Regions from separate parts of the Polaromonas sp. P1_G1 genome, predicted to be linked through region 3. Evidence: predicted binding sites of a transcription regulator. Region 3 holds the regulator's gene; each other region holds the start of a gene.
The links. Region 3 encodes sigma-54, which starts transcription at its own class of promoters, with help from an activator protein. Its sites were predicted from a motif close to TGGCANGNAANCTGCTTT; they were not measured.
Positions count from the first base shown of each region.

Region 1: a site for sigma-54 is predicted at 10,653-10,670, ahead of AC1D1Y_RS16685 (transglutaminase family protein). Genes of this name have one in related genera too.
Region 2: a site for sigma-54 is predicted at 580-597, ahead of glnK (P-II family nitrogen regulator). Genes of this name have one in related genera too.

Region 1 is NZ_JBFUBU010000031.1:29,441-54,077, forward strand. Features, by position in the region: gene AC1D1Y_RS16660 (tripartite tricarboxylate transporter substrate binding protein) at 1-772, opposite strand, end outside; gene AC1D1Y_RS16665 (pyridoxal-phosphate dependent enzyme) at 831-2,018, opposite strand; gene AC1D1Y_RS16670 (LysR substrate-binding domain-containing protein) at 2,101-3,042, shown strand; gene AC1D1Y_RS16675 (transglutaminase family protein) at 3,026-3,961, opposite strand; gene AC1D1Y_RS16680 (circularly permuted type 2 ATP-grasp protein) at 3,986-6,760, opposite strand; gene AC1D1Y_RS16685 (transglutaminase family protein) at 6,910-10,521, opposite strand; gene AC1D1Y_RS16690 (DNA internalization-related competence protein ComEC/Rec2) at 10,803-13,298, shown strand; gene AC1D1Y_RS16695 (circularly permuted type 2 ATP-grasp protein) at 13,390-14,895, shown strand; gene AC1D1Y_RS16700 (alpha-E domain-containing protein) at 14,898-15,860, shown strand; gene AC1D1Y_RS16705 (transglutaminase family protein) at 15,857-16,684, shown strand; gene AC1D1Y_RS16710 (class I SAM-dependent methyltransferase) at 16,754-17,506, shown strand; gene AC1D1Y_RS16715 (GNAT family N-acetyltransferase) at 17,676-18,167, shown strand; gene AC1D1Y_RS16720 (DUF1444 domain-containing protein) at 18,220-18,906, shown strand; gene AC1D1Y_RS16725 (TIGR02594 family protein) at 18,909-19,382, shown strand; gene AC1D1Y_RS16730 (hypothetical protein) at 19,398-19,796, shown strand; gene AC1D1Y_RS16735 (Bug family tripartite tricarboxylate transporter substrate binding protein) at 19,921-20,892, shown strand; gene AC1D1Y_RS16740 (hypothetical protein) at 20,967-22,169, opposite strand; gene mltB (lytic murein transglycosylase B) at 22,232-23,320, opposite strand; gene AC1D1Y_RS16750 (transglutaminase TgpA family protein) at 23,361-24,637, opposite strand, start outside.
Region 2 is NZ_JBFUBU010000016.1:60-2,426, forward strand. Features, by position in the region: partial or broken gene AC1D1Y_RS09990 (magnesium chelatase domain-containing protein) at 1-440, opposite strand, end outside; gene glnK (P-II family nitrogen regulator) at 750-1,088, shown strand; gene AC1D1Y_RS10000 (ammonium transporter) at 1,121-2,367, shown strand, end outside.
Region 3 is NZ_JBFUBU010000037.1:19,001-21,395, reverse strand. Features, by position in the region: gene lptB (LPS export ABC transporter ATP-binding protein) at 1-87, shown strand, start outside; gene AC1D1Y_RS18260 (RNA polymerase factor sigma-54) at 222-1,757, shown strand; gene AC1D1Y_RS18255 (THUMP domain-containing class I SAM-dependent RNA methyltransferase) at 1,899-2,395, shown strand, end outside.

The sequences.
Region 1 (24,637 bases), on a different contig from region 3:
TGGTGGCTGGCGCCACCAAGGCCCACCACTGGTTGAACTGCATGCCTTCCATGCCGGCCTCACGCGCGGTGGGAACGTCGGGCAGCGAGGCCAAGCGCGTGTTGCCGGTCACCACCAGGGCCGAAATCCTGTTCGCGCCCAACAGCGAGCTGGCGCTGGCCAGCGTGGCGAAATGCGCATCCACCTGGCCGGCCGCGACGTCGGTGAGCGCCGGCGCCGAGCCGCGGTAGGGAATCGCATTGACCCTGACGCCGGTGGCGGTGGCGAACAGCTCGCTCGACAGATGGCTGATGGAGCCGTTGCCGCTGTGGGCCAGGGCCAGCGGCACCTTGCTGTTGCGGTGGTTTTTGAGGAAACCCTTGATGTCGCCGTTCTTGTATTGCGGGCCGGCGAACAGCATCAGCGGTGAGGTGCCGACCATGGAAACCGGCGTGAAGTCGCGCAGCAGGTCATAAGGCATCTTGTTGAACACGGCCGGCGCGATCGCATGCGGCAACTCGACGATGGCGAAGGTATAGCCGTCGGGCGCAGCCTTGGCCGCGGCCTCGGTGCCTATGCGGCCCGAGGCGCCGGAGCGGTTGTCCACCACCACGGTCTGGCCCATGGTCTCGCCCATGCGCTGCGCGATGGCGCGCGCGATCGCGTCCGTGCTGCCGCCGGGCGCCCAGGGCACGATGAGGCGCAGGGGCTTGTCGGGGTAGGCGGCGTGGGCGCTTGCGCTGATCAAGGCGGCGCCAGCCAGAAGCAGGGTGGTGAGCAGTCGGGTCTTCATGGGGAAATCCTTTGCGGTCTGGGGTGTCGGTTCAGGGGAGTTGGGGGAATCGGAGAGGTCAAGGCAAGGTGTCCAAGGTGTCGCGGTCACCCTTGGCGGTCAGCAGCAGCAGGGCGTGCTCGGAAGGCGCGATTTCGCCGCGCGCGCGCAACTGCGCCAGCGCGCCCAGGCAGGCACCCGCGCACAGTTCCACCCACAGGCCTTGCGCGCCCAGCTGCCTGCTGCCTTCCACGGCCCCGGCGTCGTCGACCACCACCGCACCGCCGTTCGAATGCCGCACGGCCAGCGCCTGCTGCAAGGTGACGGTGCTGCCCGCGATGGAAAACTGCGCGGTCTGGCCGGTGAATTCGGACTGCGGCGATTCGCCGCCCAGCACGCGGGCCAGGCGCGGGAAAGGCTCGACCGCCCAGAGGCGCGGCATGCGCGCGACCAGCCCGGCCTGCAGCAGGTCGCGAAACCCGCTGTAAAGGCCCCAGAGCAAATCGCCGCGCGCCGTGGGCACCAGCACGTGGTCGGGGACACAGCCATCGGCCGCACATTCGAGCGCCACAGCGCGGTAGCCCTCGACGCCGAAGGCTGGGCTGCCGACGGCGGGCACGCTGTAGTTCGTCAGCGCGAAGGCGCCGTCCTGCTCGACGCGGCGGCGCAGATGTTCCCAGCGGCCGAAGCCGCGCTCGAAGCTCAGGCGGTTGGCGCCCAGGCGGTGCAGCGCGCGCGCATAGGGCTCGGGCATGTCGTGGTAGGTGGCGACTTCGCAGGCCAGGCCGGCGGCCGCGCAATACGCCGCGGCCGACACCGCCGCGTTGCCGCTGGAGGCCAGCACCACGGTCTGCGCGCCCACGTCCAGCGCGCGGCTCACGGCCTGGGCCGACATGCGGTCCTTGTGCGAGCCCGTGGGGTTCATGCCCTCGTGCTTGGCCGACAGCTGCCGCAGGCCGAAAGTGCGCGCCAGGCGCGGCAGCTCCAGGCAGGGCGTGCCGCCTTCGCCCAGGGAAACGCCCTGGGTGTAGGGCAGCCAAGCGCCCCACTTATAACCTGCGCTGGCAGTTTTAAGGGTTTTGGGCAGTTCGGCATAGACCGCCTCCAGGCTCGCCGGCGTGCCTGCCGCTGCGCAGTGTGGGCAGCCGGCCGGCAGATCCTGCAAGGGGTAGTCGCGAGCGCAATGGATGCAGCGCAGCCCGGAGAGGTGCGGATTTCGGGTCACTACGGGAGATGCCGTGGAGGATACGGAAACGAAGGAGTTCATGCGGCCAATGGTATGAAGGCTTGGCGCTTCCGTGCAGCACTTCATGGCGATTTAGAATAAGTAAAACTTATAGGGAGTCGCCATGGCCGAAGCAAGCGCACGCCAGATTGAAGTGTTCCGCATGGTCATGCGCCTGGGCACGGCCAACCGCGCGGCCGCGGCTTTGCACGTGAGCCAGCCGGCCGTCACGCAGCTGCTGCAACAGCTGGAGGCGCGCGCCGGCCTCAAGCTGTTTGACCGGCCCAAGGGCAAGCTCACGCCCACGCCCGAAGCCCACGCGCTGATGGAAGAGGTGGAGCGGGTCTACGAAGGCCTGGAAGCCGTGCAGCGAAAAATCGTGGCGCTGCAGTCGCACGAAGACACCGTGCTGCGCATAGGTTCGCTGCACGCCATGGCCGCCAGCGTCATGCCCTGGGCTTTGGCAGAATTCCAGCGCAGCTACCCGCGCACGCGCTGCCTGCTGCTGGTCGACAGTTCCAAGGTGCTGCGCGAAGCCTTGTTCCAGGGGGCGGTGGACCTGGCCTTCCTCGGCGACGAGGCCGACACCAGCGGCCTGGTGTCTTCGCTGTTCTACCAGGCGCCCGCCGTCTGCATCATGCCGGCCGCCCATCCGCTGGCGCGCAAGCAGCTGCTGCATCCGCAGGACCTGCAGGAGGTGCCACTGGTGGGCCTGTCGGCGTCCGACCCGGCGCAGCGGCGCCTGGAAGCGGCACTCGCGCAGGCCGGCGTGCAGGCGCGCTTTGTGATTGAAACGCCGTACAGCGCGACGCAATGCGCGCTGGTGCTCGCCGGCGCCGGGCTGGCCGTGACGAATCCGCTGGTGGCGCGTGAATACCTGGCGCTGGGCCTGCGCAGCGTGCCGCTCGCGGCCGATGTATCGTTTCGCGCCTTGCTGGCCTTCAAGCCGCTGCAGGCCCAGTCGGGCGCGGCGCAGGAGTTTGTCGGCCTGTGCCGGCGCCGGCTGGTGGGCAGCCTGCCCGAGGGCTCTCTGCTGGGTGACGCCGCGCTCAGTTCCCCGTCGTAAGGGACTGGACTTCGGTCTCTGGCAGCGGCTCCACCGTCACGGCGACGTCGAGGATGTGCTGCGCCCCGCCGCGTATCACGCCGCGCATGGGCGAGACGTCGAGGAAATCGCGGCCTGTGGCCAGCGTGACGTAGTCTTCGCCCGGCGCGCGGTTGTTGGTGGGGTCGAAATCCAGCCAGGTGCCCAGGCCCGGGCAGTAGACCGAGGCCCAGGCGTGGGAGGCGTCGCTGCCAACCAGGCGCGGCTGGCCGGGCGGTGGGCTGGTCAGCAGATAGCCGCTCACATAGCGCGCCGGCAGGCCCATGGCGCGGCAGCAGGCCACCATGATGTGGGCGAAATCCTGGCACACGCCTTTGCCTTGTTTGAGCGCCTCGAGCGCCGGCGTGTTGACCTCGGTGCTTTCGCTCTCATAGGCCATGGTGTGGTGGATGCGCTCCATCAGGTCGCGCGCCGCTTCGGGCAGCGGCCGGCCCGGCAGGAAGCTGGGGCGCGCGAACTCGACGAAGGCCTCGTCGCGCGGCACATAGGGCGAAGCGAACAGGAATTCGGAGGCGCTGTCGTAGGCCGCGCCGGCGCGGTAGCGGAACTGCTCGCGCGCCTGCTCCCAGGGCGGCGACGCCGCCTGGCCACCGGCCAGCGAGGCCTCGGACTGCAGCGGGTTGAGGGCCGAGGTGGAGACCACGCTGTCGGCCACCACGGTCAGGCTTTCATGCGCCGCCTGCAGCGAAAAATAGCTGCGCGTGTTGCCGTAGACGTCCACGGTCTCGCGTAACTGCACGGGCGCCGGATCGACGTGCAAGGCATAGCTCAGCAGGCTCTGGCCGTTGCGGCTGGCGGGCTTGAGGTGCACCACGTGGTGGGCGTTTTCCACCGCCGGCGCATAGCGGTAACGGGTTTCGTGGACGACGTGCAGCAGCATGGAATGACTCGCTTGTCCCGGCGCTCAGGCGCCCAGGCTCTGGCTGCCGGAGGCCGCGTGGCTGAAGTAGCGGCGGCTCAGGGTGTCCGACAGGTCCAGCGCGGCATCGCAGCATTGCCGCAGCAGCTCGACCAGGCGGCCGTCATGGCACTGGCCCTCGCCGTCGCCTTCGGTCTGCATGTCCGCGCACAGGTCGGCCAGGGCCCAGCTGCCGGGATCGGGCAGTTCCATCGCAAGCTCTGGCATGTCGCCCGGCGCGCTGCCGGCCAGCTTGGCCAGGCGGCCGCGCAGGGTCTGCACCACCCAGCCCAGTGAGCGCGGGTTGTCGCGGTCAAGTACCAGCAGGTCGAGCAGGGCCGGGATGTCGCGGCGCTGCTGGTATTGCGCGTGGAAGGTGATGGTGCTGTCGAACAGCGCCACCATGGCGTTGAAGCCGCCTTCCTCGAACACCGAGCCGGTTTCAAAACCGCGCACCAGCGCACCGGCCAGGGTGTTGAGCCGCTCGATGAGCCGGCCCATGCTGAGCAGGCGCCAGCCGTCGTCGCGCGTCATGCGGTCGGTCTGCGCGCCCGTCATGGCCGAGAGGAAACCGCTGGCCGATTCGAGCGCGCGCAGCGCCTCGACGGAGGAGTATTCGAGCAGGTACTGGCTGGTCTGCTGCTGGCTTTGCCCGCCCTGGCTTTGTGTCTGCGACTGGCCCACGCTGCTGAAAATCGAGCAACGCTGGAAAAAATCAGCCTCGGTGCGCACGATCATGTGCCACTGTTCCTGCGACAGGCGTTCGCGCACGGCCGAAGCCGCGCTCTTGAGCGCGCGCAGGTTGTAGCCCACGCTGGCGGCCTGTTCGGTGTCGGCCAGGTTGGCGATCAAGGCGCGTTCAAAGACCCGGCGCGCCTGCGTGGCCGGCGGCACGCTGTCGAGCACCAGCGCATTGCCGACGGCCATGCTGGTCAGCCAGGCCAGCAGCGGCTGCGAGGTCTGGTCTTCGCCGCCCAGGCATTGCAGCGTGATCTGCGCCAGGCGCGTGGAGTTTTCGGCGCGCTCGGTGTAGCGGCCCAGCCAGAAAAGATTTTCGGCCGCACGGCTGGTAACCGGTGGGCGGTGGCGCAGCGGCGCCGCGGCCCAGGCCGGCGCGGGCTGCTCGGCGCGCGGGGCGGCATGCCCGGCCCTGGCCGCGGAAGTATCGCCCAGCACCCACACGTCGGCGCTGCTGCCGCCGTGCTGCATGGAAGACATGTTCTCGTTCTTGCCGGCCAGCCGCGCCAGGCCGCCCGGCAGCACCTGCCAGGAGCCCTTGCCGTCGGCCACGGCGAACACGCGCAGCATGGCCGAGCGCGGGGAAATCCGCTCACCCTGCCAGGTGGGGGTCTGCGGCAGCGGCAGGTAGGCCTGCACCGTGTAGTCTTCGCCGCGGCGCACGATGCGGCCGGCCCATTCGTCGAGCGCGCGGCGCGACAGCGTATGGCCTATCACCGACTCCATGCCCGAGCCGGGGTAGGTCGGCTTGATCACGCAGTTCTTAAGCTGACCCAGCACGTCCTGCATGACGGCCTGCTCGCCGCACCACCAGGTGGCCAGCGAGGGCAAGGCCAGGGTTTCACCGAGCAGGTGTTCCGACAGCGCCGGCAGAAAGCCCAGCAGCGCGCTGGATTCAAGGAAAGCCGAGCCCGGCGTGTTGACCACCAGCACGTTGCCCGCGCGTATCACCTGCAGCAGGCCGGGCACGCCCAGCGTGGAATCGGACCGCAGCTCCAGCGGGTCGAGGAATTCGTCGTCCAGGCGCTTGAGCAGCCCGTGCACCGGCTCCAGGCCGCGCAGGGTCTTCAGGTAAAGCCTGTCGTCGCGCACCAGCAGGTCGCTGCCCTCGACCAGCGTCAGGCCCAGGAAGCGCGCGAGGTAGGCGTGCTCGAAATAGGTTTCGTTGTAAGGCCCCGGGGTCAGCAGCACCACGCGGCTTTCCTCGCTACCGTCGGCCGGGCTCATGGCCTTGAGACCGTCGACCAGCGCCTTGTACGAAGCGCCCAGACGCTCGACCTGCATTTCGCGGAAGGCCTCGGGGAACAGCAGCGAGATGGTGAGGCGGTTTTCCAGCAGGTAGCCCAGGCCGGAAGGCGCTTGCGTGCGCTGCGAGACCACCGACCAGTGGCCGTCGGGGCCGTGGGCGATGTCGAAGGCGGCAATGTGAAGGTAGGTGCCGCCAGCCGGCTGCACGCCCTGCATGCCGCGCAGGTAGCCCGGGTGGGCATGCACCAGTGCACTGGGCAAAAGGCCTTTGGAGAGCAGTTCCTGCGGGCCGTAGATGTCGGCCATGACACGGTCCAGCAGGCGGGCGCGCTGCTGGATGCCGGCCTCGATCTGCGCCCAGTCGCCGGCCGAGACCATCATGGGGAAGAGGTCCAGCGCCCAGGGCCGCTGCGGGCCGTTGGCGTCGGCATAGACGTTGTAGGTCACGCCGTTGTCGCGGATCTGGCGGCGCAGGTTGGCGGTGCGGTGGTTCAGGTCGTAAAAACCGTCGGTGCCCAGGAAGTTGAAAAAACGCGCCCAGTCGGGCGACAGGCTGTCGTCAGTGGCTGCAGCGGGAGCCTCAGGCTGGGTGGGAGCGGCTTCGGGGGCGCTGCCGGCCGCGCGCAAGGCGGGCTGGGCCGGCGCGGCCGCTTCCACGGGCGCGGGGCCTTCGGAGACACGGCCTCGCAACTCGTCGAAATGGCCGGCTGCCGCATGCGGCGCCAGCGCGGCGGCCAGGGCGCAGGGGGATTCGAGCGCCTGGGCGGCAAAAAGTGACTGGGTGTTATTTTCCACGTGCTGCAAGTATGCCTGCGGCCCTGAGGCGTAAAGCCTCAATGAAGGGCTGATTCCCGGCCAAATTGGCTATTTATGCCGCTTGCGCATGCAATTGTTGCAGCCATAAGACAGGCTGATAGGCGCCGGGGAAGGGCCCCCGGCCGCCCTCAACGCAGGTCCAGCGTAAACGGGAACTCCCGGCTCGGCTGCGCCGGCGCCACGCGCATCTTGCCCGGCGTGTGGCCCATGCGGAAAAAGCGCGTGAGGCGGCGGCTTTCGGCCTCGTACGAATTGACCGGCAAGGTGTCATAGCTGCGCCCGCCCGGGTGGGCCACGTGGTATTGGCAGCCGCCCAGCGAGCGTTCCATCCAGGTGTCGACGATGTCGAAGGTCAGCGGCGCATGCACGCCGATGGACGGGTGCAGGGCCGACGGCGGGTTCCAGGCCTTGTAGCGCACGCCGGCCACGTATTCGCCGACGCGGCCCGTGCTTTGCAGCGGCAGCGCGCGGCCGTTGACGGTGACCACGTAGCGGTTGTCGTTGAGGCCGGTGACGTGCACCTCGACGCGTTCCAGCGACGAATCGACGTAGCGCACGGTGCCGCCGGCCGAGCCTTCCTCGCCCATCACATGCCAGGGCTCGAGCGCGCTGCGCAGCGTCAGCTCGATGCTGTTGGACTTGACCTGGCCTATCAGCGGGAAGCGGAACTCGAAATGCGGCTCGAACCAGGCCATGTCGAAGGGGTAGCCGGCTTCGCGCAACTCGGTCAGCACGTCTTCAAAGTCCATGCGGATAAAGCCGGGCAGCAGGAAGCGGTCGTGCAGCTCTGTGCCCCAGCGCGTGACGCGGCCGTGGTAGGGCTTGTTCCAGAAGCGCGCCACCAGCGCGCGCAGCAGCAGCTGCTGGGCGATGCTCATGCGCGCATGCGGCGGCATCTCAAAGGCGCGCAGCTCCAGCAGGCCCAGGCGTCCGGTGGCGGAATCGGGCGAATACATCTTGTCGATGCAGAACTCGCTGCGGTGCGTGTTGCCGGTGACGTCGACCAGGATGTTGCGCAAGGTGCGGTCCACCAGCCAGGGCGGCATGTCGGCGCCGTATTTCTTGCGGTTGTTTTCGATCTCGCGCAAGGCGATCTCGAGTTCGTAGAGCTGGTCGTTGCGGGCTTCGTCCACACGCGGGGCCTGGCTGGTCGGGCCTATGAACATGCCCGAGAACAAATAGCTCAGCGAAGGATGGTTGTGCCAGTAGGCGATCAGGCTGCCCAGCACCTCGGGTTTGCGCAGGAAGGGGCTGTCGGCCGGCGTGGCGCCGCCCAGCACGAAATGGTTGCCGCCGCCGGTGCCGGTGTGCCGGCCGTCGGTCATGAACTTTTCGGCCGACAGGCGCGTCTCGTGCGCGATCTTGTAGAGGAACTCGGTGTGCTCCACCAGCTCGCCCCAGTTGTAGGCCGGGTGGATGTTGACCTCGATGACGCCCGGATCCGGCGTGACCTGCAGCATTTTCAGGCGCGGGTCGCGCGGCGGCGGGTAGCCTTCGAGCACGATGCTCACGCCCAGCGACTGCGCCGTGGCTTCCACGGCGGCCAGCAGGTCCAGGTAGTCTTCGAGCCGCTCCATGGGCGGCATGAAGACGTAGATCGCGCCGGTTTCGCCGCGGCCTGATTTGTTGGCCTTGCTGTCGGGGTCGGCCTTGGGTTTGTCCTTGGGGCCGTTGGCGCGCTGCGGGTCGCGTACTTCGACGCACAGCGCGGTGCGTGTCAGCCAGGCGGCTGATTCAAAAGGCTTGGGCGCGCGGTCGTCCTGGGGCGCGGCCGCCTCGGGCGAGGTGCCGGCCGGTTTGCCGTCCGCGCCTTGGGCGCCGTTCGTGCCGTTGTTGCCCAGCGGGCGGAACTGCAGGATGCGGCTGGCCTGCGTCAGTGCTGTATTGCCGGCCATGTAGCGCGCCATGTACTGCGCGAGTGAACTGGCACTGCCGCCCGCGGAGGGCGCCACCGGCGTCGCGCCGCGGGCCGCGCTGAAGCTGCCGTTGTAGCGCGCGGCCAGGGCCGAAGCGGCCGGCAGGTCTTGCCGCGGCGCGAACGGGTCGGCCTCGATCATGTAGGGATAGTCGGTCTTGGACACCCAGGGCACGGAATCCAGCGGCAGGCGGTAACCCATGGGCGAGTCGCCCGGCATCAAATACATGCGTTCTTCGCGGAAGAACCAGGGGCCGGTGGTCCATTTCGGGCCGGCCAGCGAAGGCGAAGCGCCGGCGTTTCTCTGCTTGAGCTGCTCCTTGGTCTGCAGCGGCAGCACATAACCTACGACGGAATCCAGGCCTTGCATGAAGACGCGGCGCAGGCGCTCGCGCTCCATGGCGTCGTCCAGCTTCGAATCAAAGGGGTCGACATTGACCGGCAGCCGGCGCTCGCGCCAGAGGTAATACCAGGTGTCCTCATAGCCCGGCGTGATGTAAGTGGTGGCCAGCCCCAGCTTGCCCGCCAGCGTCTGCACAAAACGCTGCGCGTCGGCGCTGGTGTAGTTGCAAGGCTGGCGCTCGTCGGCGAACAGTTCGGGGTTCTGCCAGATCGGCTGGCCGTCCTTGCGCCAGAAGATGCTCAGCGCCCAGCGGGGCAGCTGCTCGCCCGGGTACCACTTGCCCTGGCCGAAATGCAGGAAGCCGCCTTCGCCGTATTCGGCGCGCAGCTTCTGCACGAGTTCGGTCGCATAGCCGCGCTTGGTCGGGCCCAGCGCGTCGATGTTCCACTCGGCCGCGTCGCGGTCGGTGGTGGCCACAAAGGTCGGCTCGCCGCCCATGGTCAGGCGCACGTCCCCGGCCGCCAGGTCCTGGTCGACCTTCTCGCCGAGCGCCAGCACCTCCTGCCACTGCTCCTCGGTATAGGGTTTGGTCACGCGCGGCGATTCGTAGATGCGCTGCACCGCCATGTGGTGCTCGAACTCGACTTCGGATTTGTCGACACCGCCTTCGACGGGCGCGGCGCTCGACGGCTCGGGTGTGCAGGCCAGCGGGATGTGGCCTTCGCCGGCCATCAGGCCCGAGGTCGGGTCCAGGCCCACCCAGCCGGCGCCGGGCAGAAAGACTTCGCACCAGGCGTGCAGGTCGGTGAAGTCGGCTTCGGCGCCGCTGGGGCCGTCGATGGATTTGACGTCGGCCTTGAGCTGGATCAGGTAGCCCGAGACAAAACGCGCGGCCAGGCCCATGTGGCGCAGCAGCTGCACCAGCAGCCAGCCGGTGTCTCGGCAGGAGCCGCAGGCCAGGCGCAGGGTCTCTTCGGGCGTCTGCACGCCCGGCTCCATGCGGATCGAGTACTTGATGTCCGACTGCAGGCCCTGGTTCAGGCCCACCAGGAAGTCGATGGTGCGTTTGGGTGTGCGGTCGATTTTTTCGAGGTAGCGCTTGAGCAGCGGTGTCGCCGGCTGGGTCGCCAGGTAAGGGGCGAGTTCGCGGGCCTGCAGCGCGTTGTAGGTGAAGGGGAACTCCTCGGCGGCCGGTTCCAGGAAGAAATCAAAGGGGTTGAACACCGCCATCTCGACAACCAGGTCCACCGTGACCTTGAACTCGCGTGTCGGCTCGGGAAACACCAGGCGGGCTTGGTAGTTGGCAAACGGGTCCTGCTGCCAGTTGATGAAATGCCCGGCGGGCTCGACCTTGAGGGAATAAGACAGCACTTGCGTGCGGCTGTGCGGCGCGGGCCGCAGGCGGACCACCTGGGGGCCGAGTTTCACCAGCCGGTCGTATTTGTAGTGGGTGATGTGGCTCAGGGCAACGTGGATGGACAAGGCAACCTCGCTTAAAAAAATAACAGGGCGTGGCACACCGCCGGAAAAATAAACCCATCACAGGCCGCCACATCATGCAGCCTGGACATTAGGACGCGTAGACAGCTTACCCGGATTTGACGGCATTTCTGAAAGCAAGAGCTGCGCCATATGCGGAGTTTGCATGGCTTGCTGTCGGCGCTTTGCCTGGGCCTCCCGTTAAACAGCTTCCTAAAAAAGCAAAAAAAGAAGGGGAGGCAGCTTTGGAGCCAGCTGTATTCACGGTGCCACGGCCATACGCTGTGAGTCCGGGGCCTGTTTTGGCCGGTTTCATCTCGGGCGTAGCCCTGCAATTGCAGCAATCCGCGTTATGGCCGCAGCCAGGCTATGTCCTGTGTTCCGTGCTGGCTGTCGCGGCGGCCGGGCTTTTGTGGCGTTTTGGCAGGCGCGCGATAAAGCCACCCTGGGGCAGGGTGATGTCCGCGTTTGCCCTGGCGGCGTTGCTGGGATGGGGCTCGGCCGGCTGGCGGGCCTGCGTTTTCCAGTCCACGGCGCTGGATCCGGCCCTGGAAGGCCGCGACATTGAGGTCACGGGCAGCGTGTTGGCCATGCCGCAGCCCGGCGAGGACGGCCTCCGATTTCGCCTTGGTATTGAGTCCGCCCGCCTGGACGGCCGCAAGCTCACCCTGCCGCCACAAATCCTGTTGGGCTGGTATTCGGGCTTTGCCGGGCGCGAGCCTCGCCCCCTGGCCCAGGATGCGGACCCCTTCGAAGCGGCGCTGACCCTGCAGCGCCAGCCGCAGGCCCTGCGCGCCGGCGAACGCTGGCGCATGACGGTGCGGCTCAAGGCGCCGCACGGCAACAGCAACCCGCACGGCTTCGACTACGAGCTGTGGCTGTGGGAGCAGGGCATACAGGCCACCGGCTATGTGCGTGCCGGCGTGCATGACGCGCCACCCGAAAAACTTTCCAGCAGCTGGCGGTACCCTGTGGAGCAAGCCCGGCAGGTGGTGCGCGAGAAAATTTTCGCGCGTGTGGAGAACCGCCAGTGGGCCGGCATCATCGCCGCGCTGGTGGTCGGCGACCAGAACGCCATTGAGCGGGCCGACTGGGACGTTTTTCGTGCCACGGGCGTGGCGCATTTGATGAGCATTTCCGGCCTGCACGTCACGATGTTCGCCTGGGCCGCCTCGCTGCTGATCGGCGGCCTGTGGCGGCGCTCCGCCCGCCTCACGTCCCGGCTGTGCCTGGCACTGCCGGCCGCCGGCGCCGGCGCACTGGGCGGGCTCATGCTGGCGGTTCTTTATGCGTTGTTTTCAGGCTGGGGCGTGCCCGCGCAGCGAACCATCTGGATGCTGGCCACCGTGATCCTGCTGCGCCAGGGCGGCCGGCAATGGCCGTGGACACAGACCTGGCTGCTGGCTATGGCCGTGGTGGTCGCCCTGGACCCCTGGGCCTTGATGCAGGCCGGCTTCTGGCTCTCTTTTGTGGCTGTCGGCGTGCTGTTTGCGACGGACGCGGGCGCAGGCCATGCGCGGGGCGAAAGGACGGACCCTTCGGGCACGCCGCAGACGGGATGGCGGCGGTTCGGCCCGCGCTGGCTGGCCGGCCTGGCCCGCGCCGTGCGCGAACAATGGGTGGTGACGCTCGCGCTCACGCCTTTGTCGCTGCTGCTGTTCAACCAGGTCTCGCTGGTCGGCCTGCTGGCCAATGCCGTGGCCATTCCGGCCGTGACCTTGCTGATCACGCCGCTGGCCCTGCTGGGCGTGCTGTGGGCGCCGGCCTGGGCTGCCACGGCGGGCTGCGTCAGCGTGCTGGCGCTGTTCCTGCAGTGGCTGGCGGCCTGGCCCATGGCCTCGATCAGTGTGGCCGCGGCGCCGCTGTGGTGCGCCGCTGCGGGTGTGGCGGGCGGCGGTTTGCTGGCCACACGCCTGCCCTGGCATTGGCGTGTGCTCGGCATTCCGCTGCTGCTGCCCGTGCTGCTGTGGCAGCCGCTGCGGGTCGCGCCCGGGCAGTTTGAACTGCTGGCGGCCGACATAGGGCAGGGCAATGCGGTGCTGGTGCGTACCGCCAGGCACAGCCTGCTCTATGACGCCGGCCCGCGCTTTTCGCGCGAAAGCGATGCCGGCCACCGCGTGCTGGTGCCGCTGCTGCGCGCGCTCGGCGAACGGCTGGACGTGCTCATGATCAGCCATCGCGACATCGACCACATAGGCGGGGCGGCTGCCGTGCTGGCGATGCAGCCGGGAGCCCGGTTCCTCAGTTCGATTGAAGACACCCACCCGTTGCAGGCCCTGCGCAAGGCTGAACGCTGTGTGGCCGGCCAGCGCTGGGAATGGGATGGCGTGCGGTTCGAGGTATTGCACCCGGCCGCCGAGGCCTACGGCGCGGCCGCCAAGCCCAACGCCATGAGCTGTGTTCTGCGCATCTCCAACGGCAGCCGGACAGCCCTGCTGGTGGGCGATATCGAGGTGCCCCAGGAAGCCGCGCTCGTCGCCAGTGTCCCGGCCAGCCTCAAGGCTGACTTCCTGCTGGTGCCTCACCACGGGAGCAAGACCTCGTCGACTGTGGCCTTCCTCGATGCCGTGCGGCCGCAATGGGCCATGGCGCAGGCCGGCTACCGCAACCGCTTCGGCCACCCGGCCGAGGCCGTGGCGGCGCGTTACGAGGCACGCGGCATACACCTTGTGAAGTCCGCACCCTGCGGCGCGGCGCTGTGGGACAGCCAGCGTCCGGATGCCTTGCGTTGCCAGCGGGAGGAGGGCAAACGCTACTGGCATCATGTGCCTGGACGTTAAAAATGCTTGGGAGCTGCGCCGCCTTGGCGCATAACTTGCTAAGCTACGTCAAAACAATGCCCTGAGCAAAAACTTGCTGGAGATCAAGCCAATGAGCCGACCGATGTTTGATGAAATGAATGCCACGGAATCCAGCGTCCGTGAACACTACCAGGGCTACCAGCGCTGGCTGGCCAAGCAGCCGGCCGACGTGATGCAGGCGCGCCGCGCCGAAGCCGAGATGATTTTCCGCCGCGTCGGCATCACCTTTGCCGTCTACGGCGCCAAAGATGAAGACGGCGCGGGCACCGAACGCCTGATCCCCTTCGACCTGATTCCGCGCATCATTCCCGCACATGAGTGGGCCAGCATGGAAAAAGGCCTGGTCCAGCGCGTCACGGCGCTTAACCGCTTCATCCATGACGTCTACCACGGCCAGGAAATCATCAAAGCCGGCGTCATCCCGTCCGAGCAGATCTTCCAGAACGCGCAGTTCCGCCCCGAGATGATGGGTGTCGACGTTCCCGGCAACATCTATTCGCACATCAGCGGCATCGACATCGTGCGCGCGCCCAATGCCCAGGGCGAGGGTGAGTACTACGTGCTCGAGGACAACCTGCGCGTGCCCAGCGGCGTGAGCTACATGCTGGAAGACCGCAAGATGATGATGCGGCTGTTCCCCGAGCTTTTCAGCCAGAACCGTGTCGCGCCCGTTGCCCATTACCCCGACCTGCTGCTCGAGACCCTGCGCGGCATGGCGCCGCCGGCCACGGCCGAACCCACGGTGGTGGTGCTCACGCCCGGCATGTACAACTCGGCTTATTTCGAGCACGCCTTCCTTGCGCAGCAGATGGGCGTGGAACTGGTCGAGGGCCAGGACCTCTTCGTCAAGGACAACTTCGTCTACATGCGCACCACGCGCGGCCCCAAACGCGTCGACGTGATCTACCGCCGCGTCGACGACGACTTCCTCGACCCGCTGGCCTTCCGCCCCAACTCCACGCTGGGCTGCGCGGGCTTGCTCAACGTCTACCGCAGCGGCAATGTCTCGCTGTGCAACGCCATCGGCACGGGTGTGGCCGACGACAAGTCCATCTACCCCTATGTGCCCAAGATGATTGAGTTCTACCTCGGCGAAAAACCCATCCTCAAGAACGTGCCCACCTATATGTGCCGCAACAACGAGGATTTGCAGTACACGCTGGCCAACCTCAAGGACCTCGTCGTCAAGGAAGTGCACGGCGCCGGCGGCTACGGCATGCTGGTCGGCCCGGCCGCCACCAAGGCCGAGATCGAGGAATTTCGCGCCGCCTTGCTGGCCAACCCATCCGGCTACATCGCCCAGCCCACGCTAAGCCTTTCGACCTGCCCGACTTATGTCGAAAGCGGCATCGCGCCGCGCCACATCGACCTGCGGCCTTTTGTGCTGAGCGGCAAGGAAGTGCAGATGGTGCCCGGCGGCCTCACGCGCGTGGCGCTGAAAGACGGCTCGCTGGTGGTCAATTCGTCGCAGGGCGGCGGCACCAAGGACACCTGGATTCTGGAGGGGCCGTCATCGCCGGTGGCGTTCCAGTCTCAATCGCAGTCGCAGTCATCGTCCAAAGTGGGAGGAGCGTAATCATGTTGTCTCGTACTGCCGATCACCTTTTCTGGATGTCGCGATATACCGAACGCGCAGAGAACACCGCCCGGATGCTCGACGTCAACTACCAGACCTCGCTGCTGCCGCAATCGGCCGCCGTCGTGCAGGGCGGCTGGCAGAGCCTGCTGAGCATCAGCGAGCTCAAGCCCTCTTATGCCGCCAAATACGGCGACAGCATCAACCCGCGCGAAGTCATGGACTTCATGGTGCGCGACGAGCAAAATTCCTCAAGCATCGTTTCCTGCCTGCAGAACGCCCGCGAAAACGCCCGCGCCGTGCGCGGTACCTTGACCACCGAAGTCTGGGAAACCCAGAACCAGACTTACCTTGAAGTCATACGCATGCTGCGCAACGGCGACTTCGAGCGCGACCCCGGCCAGTTCTTTGAATGGGTCAAGTTCCGCTCGCACCTGTCGCGCGGCGTGACGGCCGGCACCATGCTGCAGGACGAGGCCTTCCACTTCCTGCGCCTGGGCACCTTCCTGGAGCGCGCCGACAACACCGCCCGCCTGGTCGACGTGAAATTCCACGCTGTTCAGAACGACTTCCTCGGCACCGACGGCGAGAAAGACCAGGAGTACGACTTCTACCACTGGAGCGCGATTTTGCGCAGCGTCTCCGGCTTCGAGGTCTACCGCAAGGTCTACCGCGACGTCATCAAGCCCGAGCGCGTGGCCGAACTGCTGATTTTGCGGCCCGACATGCCGCGCTCGCTGCTGGCCTGCCTCAACGAACTCATGAGCAACCTCGCCATGGTGACCAGCGACACCGCCAGCGAAACCCAGCGCCGCGCCGGCAAGCTGCGCGCCGACCTGCAGTACGCCCGCATCGACGAAATCCTCGCCACCGGCCTGCACGCCTTTCTGACCCAATTTTTGGACCGCGTCAACGAGATAGGCGCGCACATCAGCCGCGAATTTCTTGTGCCGGCGACGCATTGAAACTTCACGTTAGGCACATCACCGACTACCGGTACACCGAGCCGCTGCGCTACGCGCTGCAAACCCTGTGGCTCACGCCGCAGTCCGGCCCGGCGCAAACGGTGGACTACTGGAGCCTGGGCGCGCCCGAAAAGCTGTTCACCCAGCGCGACGCCTTCGGCAACACCATCAGCTCCTACACCTTTGTCGGCAAGGACGCCGACAACGTGCGCTGGAGTCTGGTCAATGCGGCCGGTGACGTCGAAACCCTGGGTGTGGCCGAGTTCAACGACCCGGAAACTCTGCCGCACCCGTATTTCTTTTTGCGCGCCACCCATCTGGCCGAACCGCACTTTGAACTGGCTGAATTTGGCCGGCGTTTTATCCCGCAAAGCCTGGACGGAACAGCCAGCCTGCCGGCCTTGCTGGCCCTGAGCCAAGGCGTGGCCGACGCGGTGAGCTACCGCAAGAACAGCACCAGCGTGACCACCACCGCGCTCGAAGCCTTCAAGTCCGGGGCCGGCGTCTGCCAGGACCAGGCCCACGTGATGGTCGCCATCTGCCGCAGCCTGGGCTACCCGGCGCGTTATGTCAGCGGCTACTTCTACGCCGCCAACGAACCCGACCTGGCCAGCCATGCCTGGTGCGACGTCTGCCTGGACGTCGCCACCCGCCGCTGGGTCAGCATAGACGTGACCCACAGCTGCATGATCGACCAGCGCCACGTGCGCCTGGCCATGGGAACCGACTACAACGCCTGCCCGCCCATCAAGGGTGTGCGCCAGGGCGGCGGCGAAGAGTCCATGACGGTGGAGATCACGATTCAACCGGTTGTGGGAAACTGATAGCTTCCCGACGCCACCAATCGGTTAGAGGCGAAGGTCGTCTTCCTTTCCCTTGATACGTGTAAATCCATGAACACAGACAAAACAGTTTGCCCGGTCTGCAGTGCCAATTGCACACTGCTTGATCCCGTTGATTTCAACAAGTCATGCAATTCCCATCCCCTGGGGCTTTCCGGCGTGCCTGTGACCTACGCAATTTGCCAGAGCTGTGCTTTTTGTTTCGCGCCGGAGATCTGCGCGTGGAGCCTGCAGGAGTTCGAGGAAAAAATCTACAACGATGATTACGTTGCTGTCGACCCCGGTTACATAGAAGGCCGACCAAAAGCCAACGCAACCATGCTCCGTGCCGGATTCGGCAATCTGCATCCCGCCCTCAGGCATCTCGACTATGGCGGCGGCAATGGCACGCTGTCCAGGCTGTTGCGCGAAATCGATTGGCCATCCACTTCATATGACCCCTTTGTGGACAGAGACCTCAGGGTTGAGACGCTGGGCAAGTTCGACCTTATTACCGCCTTTGAGGTGTTTGAGCATGTTCCGGACGTCTGGGCGTTGATGGCCAACCTCAAGAAGCTGATGTCACCGGAGAGTGTGCTCCTGTTCTCGACCTTGACGTCTGACGGGCATATCCAGGCCGGCCAGCCGCTCACCTGGTGGTACGCCTCGCCACGCAATGGGCATATCAGCCTTTTCTCATCGCGCAGCCTGGCGCTTCTGGCGCAGAGCCATGGGCTTCACTTCGGCAGTTTTTCGGAAGGTTTCCATGCCTTCTACCAAGATATACCGTCTTGGGCCGCCCAGCCTCTCACCGAGCTTCTGTGATGTGGCGTGACGCAATCACGCTCCTCTTTGGAGCGCTGATGCGTCCGTCGCCATTCGGCTGACGTCCGGGTCAAGCCTGGCCCGTGCCCCTGGAGCCGGCCATGCAAGATGCGCTTCGTCATTTCCCATCCGTTGCGCTTGTCTTTCAAACATGCAGTACGCTTTCGCCATGACCGATATCAAGCCCGCAATCTTCCCCGATGACCTTCAGCATGTCGTTGCCATCCTTCGGGAGTACGTCGCCAGCCCCAGCGTGAGCCTTGCCTTCCAGAATTACGAGGCGGAATTCGCTGCCTTGCCCGGAAAGTACGCGGCACCCGACGGCCGCCTGCTTCTCGCGTGGAAAGGACCGGCTGTCGTCGGGTGTGCCGCGCTTCGCCGCGTTGACGCAAGCACCTGTGAAATGAAGCGTGTCTACGTGCGGCCGGAGGCGAGAGGCGAAAACCTTGGCCGGCGGCTCATCGAGCGCATCCTTGATGAAGCGCGGGCTGCGGGCTACTCCCGCATCTGCCTCGATGTCTTGCCTGAGTTCGCTGCGGCACAGCGCATCTACGAATCCCTGGGTTTTCAAGCTTCGGCGCCCGTTACCTTCAATCCCGTTCCCGGCACCAAATACCTGGCCCTCGAACTTTCCCCGTCACGGCTTGCGGATGCTGCCTGAGCCCTTAGGGAAACCCCGAGCCGTTGGTATCTAGAATTCATCCATTGTCAAAATGCCAAACCGCCGTTTCCTGATCTGCCTGCTGGCTTTCGTCCCCATCGCGGTCTCGGCCCAGTCCGCTCCGGATGTGGATCGGTCCGCGGGAAACCTGATGCTGGTGCTTCGTGAGAGCATGGGCGCGCCTGCGCGCAAATCGGAAACGCTGGAATACATAGGGAAGGGCAAGGCCCGGCTGAAGAGCGGAGAAGAGGTGGAGTTTGAAATGGCCCACTACGCCTACCTGGGTGACATGCACATCCGTTTTGTGTTCGACGGCCCCACGACAATGATCAATGCAACGCCGAAAGACCTGCAGGCGCTCAATCTGGGCAAACCTGAAGAGGCGCTTCGCGTTGCCATCGCCAACATACGCCGCGTGTATGGCGCTCCTAAAGCGATACCCCTGGCCGGTAACGTCATGCAGGTTGAAAGCGGCTCGTCCGACCTCAACAGCAGCTACTTTCTCGACAAGGCGTTCTGGACGGAACTCAACCAGAAAAATCCGGAAGGCATTGTGGCCGGCGTTCCCAAGCGGGGAGGCCTGGTGTTTGCACCACTTTCGGATTGGCGCTCGGTCGACATATTGCGCTCGAAAATCGCGTACCTGCATACCAGCAGCGAACGCCAGCGGGTTTCTTCAGCGCTGTATTTATTCAAAGATGGAAGCTGGACGCTTTTTCAGGAACCCGGGAAGCAATAGGAATGCCTGATTCCCTCGATCACGGACAGGTGTATTTCACGCCCGTGCAGCAAGCATCCTGGATGCCCATTGCCCTCGCTGAAGCCGGCGTTCGCACGTTTCCCTTGGGCCAGAGCAATCCCCGGGTCACCGAATACCACGCGCTGACCAATATCCCCGGTTATGACGACAAGGCTTCCTGGTGCTCGTCGTTCGTCAACTGGTCGCTGGCCCAGGCCGGTATTCCCGGTACCGGGTCGGCGCTGGCGCGCTCATGGCTGGAGTGGGGCGAACCGCTCACCGCACCCGTGCCCGGCTGCATCGCCGTGCTGTCGCGCGAAGACCCCGGCGGCTGGAAAGGCCATGTCGGTTTCTTTCTTCGCGTGGATGCGGAGTATGTGTATTTGTGGGGCGGCAACCAGCTGGATGAGGTGCGTGAGCATTTCTACCCGCTGGCGGCGGTGCTGGCTTATCGCTGGCCTTCGCGGACGTCATAGCCATAGAAATACGCCATGCCACAAATTCTGCTCGAAGAGTACACGGTCGATGAGGTGCTGGCCCTGCCGACCGATGAACTCCAGGCCATCGTGCTGCGCGACGAGCCGCTGGTGTTCAAGGCCGGCAGCGCCAACATGCTTGGAAAATTCAAGATTGACGGCAATGCGCTCTTGATGGAGCTGGCGCACATTGATGGTGGAGGCGAAGGCGCTTTACCCAGTCTGGCGGCCTTGGCGAGCCGTTTTGCAAAGCGCGAAGGCCTCTCATTCGTGGAGTGGAGAGTCCACGCGGTGCATTGCGCCACGCCGAATCTCAAGCTGCGCCGTGTCCTCGAAAGAAGGGGCTTCGTCGTTCGTGAGGTTGCAGGCGTCGGCGAGTGTTATTGGCTGCGCCTGCCGGTAGGCGGCACTTGACCAGAGTTTTGCGTACCAAGGTCCAAATGACCACCTATACGGGAAACCACCAGTCCCCATTGGCAGCTGATTGACAGCTACGCGCACTAAGGTTGGGGAACACCACTGATAACAAGGATCCCCCATGAAACGCCGCCACCTCCTGCAAGCCACTTCGGTCGCCATCGCTCTGCCCTCGCTGGCCTGGGCCCAGGACAAATACCCCAGCAAGCCCATCACGCTGATCTGTCCATACTCGGCAGGCGGCAATGCCGACCAGCGCTCGCGCCAGATAGGCCGTTTCCTCTCCACGGCGCTGAACCAGCCGGTGCTCGTGGACAACAAGCCAGGCGCAGGTGGCAACATCGGTACCGAGGCCGTTGCCCATGCCAAGCCGGACGGCTACGTCATCGGCATGGGAAATTTCGCTCCGCTGGCGGTCAATCCCACCATGTTCAAGAAAATGAACTTTGACCCGGCCAAGGAGCTGGTGCCGGTCTGCCTGATCGAAAAGGGGCCGCTGGTGCTGATGGTGCCCGCGAGTTCCCAGTTCAAGAGCGTGAAAGACATCATCGCCGCCGCCAAGGCCAACCCCGGCAAGCTGTCGTTTGCCTCCGGCGGCCTGGGCGGCTCGCACCACCTGTCGGGCGAGATGTTCAAGTCGCTGGCCGGCCTGTCCATCACCCACATCCCATACAAGGGTGGAGCGCCCGCCACGACCGACCTGATGGGCGGCCAGGTGGACATGATGTTCGAGCAGATGTATTCGGCTGCACCTTCGATCCGCGCCGGCAAGCTGCGCGCGCTGGCCATCACCAGCAAGACGCGTTCGCCGCTGTTTCCCGATGTGCCCACCATGGCCGAGGCCGGCGTGCCGGGCTTCGAGGTGCAGAACTGGCAAGGGCTGGTGGCACCGGCCGGTACGCCCCCGGCCCTCATCAAGTTGCTCAATGAAACCGTCAACAAGGCGCTCGCCGACCCGACCATCAAGGAGCAAATGCTGGGCCAGGGCAACGAGCTCGGTGGCGGTACACCCGAGCAGTTCGCGGCCCTGATCAAGTCGGAGGCGGATCGCTGGGGAAAACTGGTCAAGAGCGCAAACATCAGGCCCGAGTAGCGCGGCCCGTTTAACGAAGGTGAACTTGCCTTAACCCGTCCATCCAGGCCGAACCAGGGTGAGGTAAAAATTCCTTAGTTCAATTGATCGACGTTGGGCCAAAAGACGGGTCGGATTTCCCGTGTCTGCGCGTCGTAGTAAGACAGATGCGGTGCCGGCGGTGCCTCGCGTTCATCTGCAATCCAATAAGCGCTTCTTCGAATTGGCTGCAAGTTAAAAAGCGTTCGATTGACGAAAACGGCATTTTTTTCTTTTGATACGCTCACGTCATTGGGGGTCAGATTGCCGATGTGACCGTTTGGAAGTCGTGTATTTAAAAGTTCGTCGGTGACAAGAAGCGTTTTTTTATCGACCAGACGTACCTGATCTCCATTGGTGACCCAGTGCGTACCCTGCCAATCTTCCATCAACCATTGGAACGTAGTGTTGTGGGAAAGAGGGTTGAGGCCTTTGAAATCAACAACATTCTGAGGGTTGACCTGGACACACTGGAACAAGTGTTGCAGTCCAAGCGCGGGTGGAAAGTTAAATCCGTATCCACAGAATGCAAACGTCTTCCCATCGGGTGCATAAAAAGGCCCTGTAGTCTCACGGCCCCACGATATATGTGTGGCAAACAGATCAAACTTCGGTGTTTCTGATTGCGCCTTGAACTCATATTCATAGACATCACGCACACCACCGGTTCTTCCGCTAGCCAAGGTGACTTTGGCGACAGTTCGCCAATACAAGATAGCCTGATCGTCGGGTCGCCAGGCGGGCCTGGTTGCGCTGTAGACGGCTGCAATCTGTTGTCCCTGACTCAAGTCGGTCGTGGATTCGCTCATGGCGGGCTGGCCGTTGTAGAAGGCGCAGTCCAGCTTTTCCAATGGATGCGGAACCGATGGTACGGTGCCCGAAGCCCTTGGCGGGGCGGGCTGCGATTTGACGGGGCAGTTGGCAAGCACATAAGCCAGCTTTTTGCCATTCCAGGACACGCTGGGCCAGATGTAGCTCTTGTCCGGGTCCTGCCCGGCAATGAGGCTCCAATGCCCGGTGGTCGGCGTGCCGTCTTCCAGGGGCTGCGCTTGCCCATTCGGCTCCCAACGCAGCAGGCGGCAATACAGCGGGTTGTGGTAGCTGCAAAGATTGACGATCACCCAGCTGTCATCGGGTGCGAAGCGGGCATAGATGGGAAACCAGCGTACGGTTGGCTGGGTCTGCGGCGCGGGCGCCGTCTGCGCCATCGCTGCCGCAGTCATCAGCAGTCCAAGCGCCCATGTTGTCAGTTGCTTCATGTTTGCCTTTCAGGCTTCAAAGGGAAACAGCCGCCAATCCCGCGACAGAATTTAAATGGCTATTACGGTGTGCTTGATTTGACCCGCGCCGCCACTTCCCGCCCCAGCTCAATCACCGCCATCGCGTAATAGCTGCTCCAGTTGTAGCGTGTGATGGCGTAGAAGTTTTCGGTGCCGGCGACGTACTGCGGGGCGTCCTGGCCGTTGAGCAGTTCGATCAGCGCGAGCGGGCCGGGGTGTTGCAGGGCAGGGCCTTCGAGCACCGCGCCTTTGGCGGTGAAGCTGGCGACGCTGAAGGTCGGCAGGATGTCGGGCGCCATCAGTGCGTCCATGTCGAGGCGGCTTTTGTCGAAGCTGACCGGGTAGTGCGTGGGCATGCCGGGTTGCCAGTTGAAGGCCTTGAAGTAGCTCGCGACGGAGCCGATCACGTCGGCGGGGCTGTTCCAGAGGTCGATGTTGCCGTCGCCGTCGAAATCGACGGCGTACTTGACCCAGCTCGAAGGCATGAACTGCGGCATGCCCATGGCACCGGCAAAGCTGCCGCGCGCGTCAAAGGGGCTGGCTTCGCGCCGGCTCTGCAGTGTCAGGAACTGTTCGATCTCGCCCTTGAAGAACTCGCTGCGCTCCCTGGCGCGCGGATGATTGGCCGGGAAATCGAAAGCCAGCGTGGTGAGTGCGTCCATCACGCGAAAGCTGCCGGTGTCGCGGCCGTAGATGGTTTCCACGCCGATGATGCCGACGATGATCTCGGCGGGCACGCCATATTCCTTTTCAGCGCGCTCCAGGGTCTGCTGGTTTTCCAGCCAGAAGCGACGGCCGGCTTCAATGCGCACCGGGTCTATGAAACGGCTGCGGTAAACGCGCCAGTTCTTGACAAAAGCCTTGGTGGGCGGCTGCATCAGGCGCGCGACGGTGGCGTTGTAGCGCGACTGGCCGATGGCATCGCGCACCCAGTCGGGGTCCAGGTCGCGGCGCGCGGCCATATCGTCGGCGAACTGCATGGCCTCGGGCCGCGTCGAATACAAGGGGCCTTGGGTTTGCGCGGCGTTGGCCGAGACTTTTTTCCGGGCGGGCTGGGCGTCTCCGGCCCAGGCGGAGCAGGCCAGGGCAGCCGTCAGCAAAAGGGCAGGTCCGGAGCGGTGAAGGGGCATGGCGCGGGGCGATCAGATAGAGGGTGGAGCAAGCCCGATTTTAAGCAGGCCAGCTCAGCCGGCTGAACTCTTCCCTCAGCGCATGCAGCTGCTGCGCCGTTTTGCCCGCAGCGGCCGGCGCGGCGGCGTAGCGCTGCTGCTCCAGGCGCAGCAGCCAGTCGGCCAAGGCCTGGGCGGTGCTGTCAGGCTGCTGGCCGTAGCGGGCCAGCACCTCCTGTGCGAGCTGGCGCGGTGAAGTGGCAGGGGTGCTGGGAATGCCGGCCTTGTCCAGCCGCTTGCGCGCGCGGGCCAGCAGGCGCACCCAGGGGTCGTGCTGGGCGCGGTCCCACAAGGTCCAACCGGCGCCCAGCAGCGCGGCTGCCACGATGATGGCAATCAGGACATAGCTCAGGTCTTCCCAGCTGGGCGACTCAAAGCCGAGGTTTTTCAGCAGGTCGAGCTGCCGGCCCTGGGTGTAGTTGAGCACCCACTGGTTCCAGTTGTTGTTGGCCGCTTCCCAGAACAGGCGTAACTGGGTCATGAATGTCGGGCTGAAGGAACCCAGGGCCCGCGCGACCGCGCCTTGCGGCACCACGAGCCGTTCGAACTCACCGATGCGCGCGGGCGCGACCACCGAGGTCGGGTCCACGCGTATCCAGCCGCGGCCGGACTGCCAGACCTCGGCCCAGGCGTGGGCGCTGCTCTGGCGCACCACCCAGAAACCGTCGACGCTGTTGAGCTCCCCGCCCTGGTAACCGGTGACGATGCGTGCGGGGACGTCCATGGCGCGCATCAAGATGACAAAGGCCGAGGCGATGTGCTCGCAAAAGCCCTGCTTGCGGTCGAACCAGAATTCGTCGGCCGTGTGCTGGCCGTAAACACCAGGCTCCAGCGTGTAGGTGTAGCCGCCGGTGCGCAGGCGTTCCAGCACCACCTCCACCAGCCGGGCGGTGTCCGCGCCTCGCAGGCGCGGGTCGCCGCGTATTTCGCTGGCCAGCGCCAGGGTGCGGGGATTGAATCCGGATGGCAGGTCCCTGAACTCCTGCAGGCCCGGCACGGATTGCAGCGGGCCGTGCTGGAAGGCGGGGTAGCTCTGGGCTTTGTAACGCACGAGGTCGGTGAAAGGCCGGTTGGCCAGCCACTGGAGGTCGGGCTGCATCGCGCTTTGGTAGCCGGCCGGCAGCGCGGGGTTTTGCACCGCCGCTTCCATCACGAATAGCCAGGGGCGGTTGGTGGGCTCCAGCGTGACTTCGTAGTTGAGCGGTTCGCCCGAGACCGCCAGGTCGGCCGTCACGCCGTAGCGCGCCGCCGTGTTCAGGCGCGCGGGCCGCCACTCGA
Region 2 (2,367 bases), on a different contig from region 3:
AGCGCGCCGCGCTTGGGTAAGGCGCCCGCGGCGGCGCGCTCGGTGCGCGCCAGCGCCAGGCTCATGGCGAGCGCGCCGCGCACCGGCCGCAGGTCGCCGCCCAGGGAGAGCTCGCCGGCGAATTCATACCCTTCGAGCTTGCGGGCGTCGACCTGGCCGCTGGCCGCGAGTATGCCCAGTGCGATGGCCAGGTCGAAGCGGCCGGAATCCTTGGGCAGGTCGGCCGGCGCGAGGTTGACGGTGATTCTTTTATTGGCCGGAAACTCCAGGCCGGTGTTCTGGATAGCCGAACGCACGCGCTCCCGGGCCTCCTTGACCTCGGTCTCCGCCAGGCCGACCAGCGTGAAGCTGGGCAGGCCGTTGGCCAGGTGGACCTCGACGCAGACCGGCCGCGCCTCCAGCCCCAACAAGGCGCGGCTGTGCACTAAAGACAAGCTCATGAAGCAACTCCCCTGTTTTGCCCCAAAGTTGTGCGCGACATGCGCCCCAATTTGGTGCTCATTGTTTGACTGGATTCTAGAACGCCCACTGCCTCGGGTGGAAAACAGGCTGGCTTACGGTCCATAAGGCAGGCTGCTTTGGCACGGTACGTGCTATTGAACCCTGCGGAATCTGAAGACCTGTTGTGGCAACCCTCGGAATCCCTGAACCGGAGCGCTCCGATCTTCATGCGCCCAGAAAACCTGTAGAGCAGCCGGGGCGGTGCACCGAGGGGCCGCTTCCTTATTCATCCTTGGAGGAAACCTGAAATGAAACTCGTAACGGCCATCATCAAACCGTTCAAGCTGGACGAAGTGCGCGAGGCGCTGTCCGGCATTGGCGTTCAAGGCATCACCGTGACCGAAGTCAAGGGCTTCGGCCGCCAGAAAGGGCATACCGAGCTGTACCGCGGCGCGGAATATGTCGTCGACTTCCTGCCCAAGGTCAAGATCGAGGCGGCTGTGTCCGACGACCTGGTCGACCGCGTGATCGAAGCGGTGGAGGGCGCCGCCCGCACCGGCAAGATCGGCGACGGCAAGGTCTTTGTCTACAACCTCGAGCAGGTCGTGCGCATCCGCACCGGTGAAACCGGCAAGGAAGCGCTGTAAGCGCTCAACCCAAATATAAAGAGAACATAGACATGAAAAAAATACTCGCTTCCCTTGTACTGGGACTGAGCCTGCTGACCACCGGCGCCGTCATGGCGCAAGCCCCGGCCGCCGCGCCCGCCGCTTCGGCCGCGGAAGCCAAACCGGCTGAAGCCGCAGCGCCTGCAGCGCCCGCAGCAGCGGCTGCGGCCGCCCCGGCAGCCGCAGCTCCGGCAGCCGCCGCAGCGGCCTCCGCGCCCGCACCCGTTCCCAACAAAGGCGACACCGCCTGGATGATGGTTTCCACGCTGCTGGTCATCATGATGACCGTGCCCGGCCTGGCGCTGTTCTACGGCGGCCTGGTMCGCAGCAAGAACATGCTGTCGGTGTTGATGCAGGTCATGGTGACCTTCTCGATGATCGTCGTGCTGTGGTTCATCTACGGCTACAGCCTGGCTTTCACTGAAGGCAACGCCTTCTTTGGCGGCTTCGACCGGCTCTTCATGAAGGGCATCTGGGACAACGTCGCGGGCACCTTCGCCAACGGCGCGACCTTCAGCAAGGGTGTCGTGATCCCCGAGATCGTGTTCGCCGCCTTCCAGGCCACCTTCGCCGGTATCACCTGCGCGCTGATCGTCGGCGCCTTCGCCGAACGCATCAAGTTCTCCGCCGTGCTGTTGTTCATGGCTATCTGGTTCACCTTCAGCTATGCGCCTATCGCGCACATGGTCTGGTTCTGGATGGGCCCTGACGCCTACACCGGCAAGGAAGTCGCCGACGCCATGAGCGCCAAGGGCGGCTACATCTGGCAAATGGGCGCCCTGGACTTCGCGGGCGGCACCGTGGTGCACATCAACGCCGCTGTCGCCGGCCTGGTTGGCGCCTTCTGCATCGGCAAACGCATCGGCTACGGCAAGGAAGCCATGGCGCCTCACAGCCTGACCCTGACCATGGTCGGCGCCGCACTGCTGTGGGTCGGCTGGTTCGGCTTCAACGCCGGCTCCGCCCTGGAAGCCAACGGCTTCGCCGCCCTGGCCTTCATCAACACCCTCGGTGCAACGGCAGCCGCCGTGCTGGCCTGGTGCGTCGGTGAAGCGCTGATGCGCGGCAAGGCTTCCATGCTGGGCGCCGCATCCGGCGCCGTCGCCGGCCTGGTGGCCATCACCCCCGCAGCCGGCAACGTCGGCATCGGCGGTGGCCTGATCATCGGCCTGGTCGCCGGCTTCGCCTGCCTCTGGGGCGTGAACGGCCTGAAGAAACTGCTGGGCGCCGACGACTCGCTGGACGTGTTCGGCGTGCA
Region 3 (2,395 bases):
CACGTGCTGGCCCAGGGCACGCCCTCCGAGATCGTGAACAACGCCGATGTGCGACGCGTGTACCTCGGTGAACACTTCAAGATGTAGGATGACACTCCCCCTGTTGTCGCTCACTTCGTGTAGCTCCCTCCCCCCCGAGGGGGCGGCGCCTGCGGCCTGGCAAAGCCAGTTCCGCGGCCCCTGCTCGCACTTTTTCTGCGCTTCGATCAAAGCTCCTTGACATGAAGCAGGGCCTCTCGCTCCGCGTCTCGCAGCACCTTGCGCTGACGCCCCAGCTGCAGCAGTCGATACGGCTGCTGCAGCTGTCGACGCTCGAGCTGAGCCAGGAAGTCGAGCAGATGCTCGACGAAAACCCGTTTCTCGAGGTGGCGGAAGAGACCGCGGTGCGCGAGGAGTTCGGCCTGGAGCACCTCAACACGCCGGTCAGCCAGGACAGCCGCGAGTTTGAATCCGCGGCGGAGTCGCCGAGCGGCGGCACTGAGGACGCTGGCATTTCAGCCGCAGGCGAAGCCGAAGTCAGCGCCGAACCCAAGCTCGAGGAAAGCTGGGAAGGCGACGGCACGGTGGAGACCACGCCCGACGACAGCGAATGGGGCAGTGATGCGCCGGCCCGCAAGAACAACAATGACGAGGGCGACACCGAGGCCTCCGACCTGACGGGCGCCCACGAGTCGCTGCAAGACCATTTGCACCGCCAGTCGCTGGGCCTGCGCCTGTCCGAGGAAGACCGCGCGGCCCTGCATTTCCTGATCGAGTCGCTCAACGACGACGGCTACCTCGAAGACAGCCTGGCCTCGCTCGCGGCGGGCCTGGCCGGGGACGACCTGGAACAGGCTGAGGACCTCGAGCAGCGTTTTGCCATGGCGCTCAAGCTGCTGCACCACATGGAGCCGGCCGGCGTGGGCGCGCGCAACCTGGCCGAATGCCTGGGCCTGCAGCTGCTGGACTGCAAAGACTGCGAAGAGACCCGCGCCGCCATCGCCATGTGCAAGCAACCCATGGAACTGCTGGCCAAGCGCGACCTGAAGCGCCTGTCGCACCTGTGCGGATTCACCGAAGCCGCCGTCCGGGGTGCGATTGCCGTGATAGGCCGGCTCGACCCCAAACCCGGCCGCCGCTTCGTGAACGTGGAGCGCAACCTGATCGTGCCCGACGTCATCGTCGTGAAGTCGGGCCGGGGGTTCAAGGTCTCGCTCAACGGCGACGTAATGCCGCGCCTGCGCGTGCACGACATCTACGCCAACGCCCTCAAGCAGCACAAGGGCCAGGGCGGCCAGGCGCTGCAGCAGCGTCTGCAGGAGGCGCGCTGGTTCATCAAGAACATCCAGCAGCGGTTTGACACCATCCTGCGCGTGAGCASSGCCATCGTCGAGCGGCAGAAAAACTTCTTCACGCACGGCGAACTCGCCATGCGCCCGCTGGTGCTGCGCGAGATCGCCGACGAACTGGGCCTGCATGAGTCTACGATTTCGCGCGTGACCACCGCCAAGTACATGGGCACGCCCTTCGGCACTTTTGAGCTCAAATACTTCTTCGGCTCCGCGCTGGGCACCGAAACCGGCGGCAACGCTTCCAGCACCGCCGTGCGCGCGCTGATCAAGCAGTTCGTCTCCTCCGAGAGCCTGAAAAAGCCGCTCAGCGACAACCAGATTTCCGAAATGCTCAAGGAGCAGGGCATCGAATGCGCGCGCCGCACCGTGGCCAAGTACCGAGAGGCTTTGCGCATCGCGCCGGCTAATTTACGCAAATCACTGTAAATCCGATTCTCGGGCGCATGGCGGCGTTGCGCGGTGCTCGGAATCCTCATGCACCCAAGTGCATTCCGGTTCCTGCGCTCCGTGCGCCTTGCCCTGCATCCCGATAATCGAATTTCCAGCAGCCCTTTTGAAGAGTCCGACATGAACCAGCTCCAATTGTTTTTACCGTGCGCCGCCGGCGTCGAGGCCTTGCTGGCCACCGAGGTGCAGCGCGTCACCGGCATCCAGGGCAAGGCCTGGCGCGCCGGCGTGCAGTTGCAGGCTTCCTGGCGCGACGCGCTGCAGCTCAACCTGCACAGCCGCCTGGCCCAGCGCGTGCTGATCGAGTTGCAGCACAACCAGTACCGCAGTGAACAAGACCTTTACAACGCCGCCGCCAACGTGGCCTGGGAAATCTGGTTCACGCCCAAGCAGACCTTCAAGGTTGAGATCACCGCCCAGCACAGCCCGCTGCAGAGCCTGAACTTCGCGGCGCTGAAGATCAAGGACGCCATCGCCGACCGCTTCCGCGCCAAGTTCGACGACGTGCGGCCCAGCGTCGACACGCGCTGGCCCGACGTGCGCGTCTATGTGCACCTGACGACCGACACCGTCACGATTTACATCGACACCTCGGGCGAACCGCTCTTCAAACGCGG